2 regions of the Nissabacter sp. SGAir0207 genome follow, and region 2 is predicted to be linked to the other one. Evidence: predicted binding sites of a transcription regulator. Region 2 holds the regulator's gene; the other holds the start of a gene.

Region 1 (3,026 bases), 560 kb from region 2:
CAGCCGCTCACCAGCGGCCAGATCGAGATTGATGACGTCAGCTTTGCCTACCGGGATGACAAAAAGGTGCTGGAGCACATCTCGCTGTCGGTGCCGTCGCGCGGCTTTGTGGCGCTGGTGGGGCATACGGGCAGCGGCAAAAGCACCCTCGCCAACCTGCTGATGGGCTACTACCCGATCAGCGAGGGGCAGATTCGCCTTGATGGCCGGCCGCTTGACACGCTCTCCCACCAAACGCTGCGTCAGGGCGTTGCCATGGTACAGCAAGATCCGGTGGTGCTGGCGGAGTCGGTCTATGCCAACGTCACGCTGGGCCGCGAGATTGCCGAGCAGGAGGTGTGGCAGGCGCTGGAGACGGTGCAACTGGCGGAGCTGGTACGCGCGATGCCCGAAAACATCCACACCCGGCTGGGCGAGCAGGGCAATAACCTGTCGGTGGGCCAGAAACAGCTGCTGGCGATGGCGCGAGTGCTGGTGCAGGCGCCGCAAATCCTGATTCTGGATGAGGCGACCGCCAATATCGACTCCGGCACCGAGCAGGCGATTCAGCGCGCGCTGCGTGCCATCCGTCAGCACACTACGCTGGTGGTGATCGCTCACCGCCTCTCTACCGTGGTAGACGCCGACTCCATTCTGGTGCTGCACCGTGGACAGGCGGTGGAGCGCGGCACCCATGCCGAGCTGCTGGCGCATCAGGGGCGCTATGCCCAGATGTACCAGATGCAACTGGTGGGTGAGCAGCTGGAGGCAGAGAGCGCCACGCCACTCTCCGCCTGAGTGAGGGCGGGTGCCTGGCACCCGCCCCCTCAGTCCGCACCATTATCAGGCATCCCACCCGCCAATTTCTTCACTCTGCACTCCAGTAAAGCGGCTTGCACTAAAATGAGGCGCAGCTACGCTTTCTATGGGCTGACTTAAGTCAAATCGTCTCCCCCGGCCTGGCCGGAGAGGGCGTCGCCCGCCCCTAATCCCCTCTATTCCCAGACGAAATCATTTGTGGCACACCCTTTGCTTTAGACTAGCTATCCACGCGGGTTTAACGCGACAGGCTCTTAATTCGAGGAGTGGCAATATGAAACTGGTTACTGTGGTGATCAAACCATTCAAGTTGGAAGATGTGCGCGAGGCGCTCTCTGCCGTAGGCATTCAGGGACTGACCGTCACCGAGGTAAAAGGCTTTGGCCGCCAGAAAGGGCATGCCGAACTCTACCGTGGGGCTGAGTACAGCGTTAACTTCTTGCCGAAAGTCAAAATCGATATTGCCATTGCCGACGACCAGCTGGATGAAGTGATTGATGTGATTAGCAAAGCGGCCTACACCGGCAAGATCGGTGACGGCAAAATTTTCGTTGCAGAGTTGCAGCGTGTGATTCGTATTCGTACTGGCGAGACCGACGAAGCAGCATTGTAATTTCAGGCTCGGATGAGTGAACTAGGGGTGGATCGATAATGAAAAAACTTTTATCCATGATGGGCCTCGGCGCGGCGGCCATGGCGCCATCGCTGGCGATGGCGGCACCGGCGGTCACTGATAAGGCGGACAACGCCTTTATGATGATCTGCACCGCGCTGGTGCTGTTTATGACCGTGCCGGGGATTGCGCTGTTCTACGGCGGCCTGCTGCGCTCCAAAAACGTGCTGTCGATGTTGACCCAGGTGATGGTGACCTTCGCATTGGTCTGCGTGCTCTGGATGCTGTATGGCTATAGCCTGGCCTTCAGCGAGGGCAACGCTTTCTTCGGCGGCTTCCAAACGGCGATGCTGAAGGGCATTACGGTGGACAGCGTCACCGGCACCTTCGCCCAATTGATCCACGTCGCTTTCCAGTGCTCCTTCGCCTGCATCACCGTGGCGCTGATTGTTGGGGGCTTCGCGGAGCGTATCCGCTTCTCCGCGGTACTGATCTTCACCGTGATCTGGATGACCTTCTCCTACCTGCCGATTGCCCACATGGTGTGGGGCGGCGGCTTCCTGGCGGCAGATGGCGCGCTGGACTTTGCCGGTGGCACCGTGGTGCACATCAACGCGGCGATTGCCGGGCTGGTGGGCGCGTACCTGCTGGGCAAGCGCGCGGGCTTTGGCAAAGAGGCATTCAAGCCGCATAACCTGCCGATGGTTTTCACCGGTGCCAGCATCCTCTACGTGGGCTGGTTCGGCTTCAACGCTGGCTCCGCCAGTGCGGCCAATGGCATCGCGGCGCTGGCTTTCGTCAATACCGTAATGGCCACCGCTGGCGCGATCCTCTCCTGGGTACTGGTGGAGTGGATGGTGCGCGGCAAGCCTTCCCTGCTGGGCGCCTGCTCCGGCTGCATCGCGGGTCTGGTCGCCATCACCCCGGCGGCGGGCACAGTGGGTGTCGGCGGCGCGCTGGTGATAGGCCTGATTGGCGGCGTGGCTGGCCTATGGGGCGTAGTGATGCTCAAACGCTGGCTGCATGCGGATGACACCTGTGACGTCTTCGGCGTACACGGCGTGTGTGGTATCGTCGGCTGCATCCTGACTGGCGTTTTCACCTCCTCCTCCTTGGGCGGCGTTGGTTACGCAGAAGGCGTGACCATGGGGCACCAGGTCTGGGTACAGCTGTTCAGCATCGGCATTACCCTGGTGTGGTCAGGTGTCGTGGCCTTTATCGGTTACAAAATTGCTGATATGGTGGTGGGACTGCGTGTTCCGGAAGATCAGGAGCGCGAAGGGCTGGACGTCAACAGCCACGGCGAGAACGCCTACAACCAGTAATGGCAGAGTAGGGCATCAGCCTGACGAGCAGTGCGCTAAATAAAACAGGTTCCCCGGCGTGGGCGTGATTCCTACCCCCGCCGACTTAAGGAGCCGGGCAACATGCAAAAAACATCACAGATAATGATGCAAATGATGATAGAGAGGCGGTGGCGCAATCCACCGCCTTTTTTTATGCGTCGCGGCGGCGGATGACCCCCTCCTGCACTGACGTCGCGACCAGCACGCCATCGCGGGTGTAGAACTGGCCGCGCACAAAGCCGCGCGCGCCAGAGGCGGAGGTGCTCTCC
Region 2 (3,026 bases):
CTTAAGCGCTTGGGTCACGCCTGATGGCTTATCGGCCCGTCACCGCAGGGTGAAGGGCCGATGGTCAGGTGATGTAGCGCGATTGGCTACAGTGAGTCTTAGTGTTGTTTCAACTTGTCTTTATGTTTATTGAGCTGCCGTGACAGCTTATCAATCAGGCCGTCGATGGCCGCATACATATCTTCATGTTCCGAGGTGGCGTGCAACTCGCCTCCATTGACGTGCACGGTGGCTTCCGCCACCTTCTGCACTCGCTCCATGCTGAGTATCACATGAACCTGGTTGATTCGGTCGAAAAATTGCTCAAGCTTGGCAAATTTTGTACTGACGAAATCGCGCAGGGCATCAGTGACTTCAACGTGGTGGCCGGTGATGTTGAGCTGCATAATGTCTTCCTTCTCTGTTTAGGTCAAACCAGTTGTTTGCGTTGGTTCGACGGCGGGATGGACAAAGACTCTCGGTATTTTGCGACTGTGCGGCGGGCAACCATGATCCCTTGATCGGAGAGCAGGGTCGCCAGCTTGCTGTCGCTCAGAGGTTTGGCGGGATTTTCCGCCGCAATCAGCTTCTTCACCAACGCCCGGATGGCAGTCGAGGAGGCCTCCCCGCCGCTGTCCGTGCTGACGTGGCTTGAGAAGAAGTACTTCAGCTCAAAAATACCGCGCGGGCTGTGCAGGAACTTCTGCGTGGTGACGCGCGAGATGGTGGATTCATGCATGTCCACGGCCTGGGCAATGTCCGCCAGCACCATCGGTTTCATGTACTCCTCGCCATGCTCGAAAAAGGCCTGTTGCTGCGCTACGATACAGCGCGTCACCTTGAGCAGCGTCTCATTGCGGCTCTCCAGGCTCTTGATCAGCCATTTGGCCTCCTGGAGGTTGCTGCGGATGAACTGGCCATCGCTGTCGTTGCGGGCCGTGCCGCCCAGCGCCGCATATTGCTGGTTGATTTTGAGCCGGGGGATGCTGTCAGCATTCAGCTCGACCGCCCATTGCCCTTGGTGCTTGCGCACCAGCACATCGGGGATCACATACTCAGATTCGCCGGTGTTGATGGACTGGCCGGGGCGCGGATCCAGCGACTGGATCAGCAGCATCGCCCCCTTAAGTGTATCTTCTTTTAGCCGGGTCGAGCGCATCAGCGTCCGGAAATCGTGGTTGCCCAGCAGATCCAGGTGTTCGCTGACAATCAGCCGCGCCTCGGCCAGATAGGGGGTGTCAGGGATAAACTGCGAAAGCTGGATCAGCAGGCAGTCGCGCAGGTCACGCGCCGCCACGCCAATCGGGTCGAAGCGCTGCACGCGTTTCAGCACCGCCTCCACCTCCTCGAGGGTGACATTCTCGTCACCCATGCTCTCCAGGATCTCCTCGAGCGTTACCGTCAGGTAGCCGGTGTCATCCACCGCATCGACAATCGAGGTGGCGATGGCGGTATCGGTGTCGGAGAAGGGGGTGAGATCCACCTGCCACATCAGGTAGTCCTGAAGGGTCTGGGTGGTCTCGCCCTGATAGACCGGCAGCTCGTCATCGCTGTAGTCGGTGCCGGTGCCAGAAGGGGTGCCAGCGGTGTAGATCTCGTCCCAGGTGGCATCGAGCGGCAGCTCTTCCGGCATATCCTTCTGCTCCAGCGCCTCACGGGTGTCCAGCGCCTCGCTGTCGGTGGTCTCCTTGGCGTCAATCTCCTCGTGGATATCGCTCTGCTCCAGCAGGGGGTTGCTCTCTAATGCCTGTTGAATCTCCTGCTGCAGTTCTAGCGTTGAGAGCTGCAACAAGCGGATCGCCTGTTGGAGCTGGGGAGTCATGGCCAGTTGCTGGCTAAGCCTGAGTTGCAAACCTTGCTTCATAGGATGATCTGGTTTCCCTTACTGGTAACAACGCAAAAGTGGATCAGAGACGGAACTCTTCACCCAGATAGACGCGTTTCACCTGCTCATCGGCCAGAATATCGCTTGGGGAGCCGTGGGCGATCAGTCGCCCCTGGCTGACGATATAGGCGCGTTCGCAGACGTCGAGGGTCTCGCGCACGTTGTGGTCAGTAATCAACACGCCGAGCCCGCTGTCGCGCAGGTGCTCAATGATTTTTTTTATGTCAATTACGGAGATGGGGTCCACCCCCGCAAAGGGTTCATCCAGAAGGATAAACTTCGGGTTGGCCGCCAGCGCGCGGGCGATCTCCACCCGGCGGCGCTCACCGCCTGACAGCGCCTGCCCAAGGCTGTCACGCAGGTGGGTGATGTGGAACTCCTCCATCAGCTCTTCGGCGCGGTCACGGCGCTGTTCGCTGGTGAGGTCTTCACGAATCTGCAACACCGCCATCAGGTTGTCATAGACGCTGAGCCGGCGGAAGATCGAGGCCTCCTGCGGCAGGTAGCCGATGCCGCGGCGCGCGCGCGCGTGCAGCGGCAGCAGGCTGATGTCCTCGTCATCAATCACGATGCGGCCAGCGTCACGTGGCACAATCCCCACCACCATGTAGAAGGTGGTGGTCTTGCCCGCGCCGTTCGGGCCGAGCAGGCCGACGATCTCGCCGGAGTGCACCTTCAGGCTGACGTCCTCCACCACTCTACGGTTTTTGTACGCCTTGGCGAGGTTTTCTGCAATTAGGGTAGCCATAAGTGATCAGTTACTCTTCTTCTGTCCGCTGGACGGGGTGCCTTTGTCCTGCAATTGGGTCGGGATTAACACAGTGGTAACACGTTTGCCTTCGTTACTGAAAGCTTCCATCTGCTGTTTTTGCACCAGATAGGTGATGCGGTCGCCCTTCACATTGCTGTCGAGCTGCTCCAGATAGGCGTTGCCGGTCAGGATGACATAGTCATTTCCCAGCTCATAACGCATCTTCTGCGAGTGGCCCTTCACCGGCTTGCCGTTGTCCTGCAACTGGTAGAAGGTCGCCGGGTTGCCGAAGGCCTCAATCACCTCCTTGCCCTGCTGCCCCTGCGGGCGGATCACCACCACCTTGTCGGCCTTGATCTCGATGCTGCCCTGTTTCGCCACCACGTTGCCGGTGAAGGTCACGGTGTTGCC

The links. Region 2 encodes sigma-54, which starts transcription at its own class of promoters, with help from an activator protein. Its sites were predicted from a motif close to GTTGGCACANNTTTCGCTNT; they were not measured.
Region 1: glnK (P-II family nitrogen regulator) is a predicted target of sigma-54. The motif match lies at 996-1,015, and genes of this name have one in related genera.

What each region holds. Positions count from the first base shown of each region.
Region 1 covers NZ_CP028035.1:2,876,065-2,879,090, reverse strand. Annotated here, with positions in the region: gene C1N62_RS12825 (SmdB family multidrug efflux ABC transporter permease/ATP-binding protein) at 1-777, shown strand, start outside; gene glnK (P-II family nitrogen regulator) at 1,073-1,411, shown strand; gene amtB (ammonium transporter AmtB) at 1,450-2,736, shown strand; gene tesB (acyl-CoA thioesterase II) at 2,909-3,026, opposite strand, start outside.
Region 2 covers NZ_CP028035.1:3,438,170-3,441,195, reverse strand. Annotated here, with positions in the region: gene ptsN (PTS IIA-like nitrogen regulatory protein PtsN) at 1-1, opposite strand, end outside; gene hpf (ribosome hibernation promoting factor) at 99-386, opposite strand; gene rpoN (RNA polymerase factor sigma-54) at 410-1,843, opposite strand; gene lptB (LPS export ABC transporter ATP-binding protein) at 1,887-2,612, opposite strand; gene lptA (lipopolysaccharide ABC transporter substrate-binding protein LptA) at 2,619-3,026, opposite strand, start outside.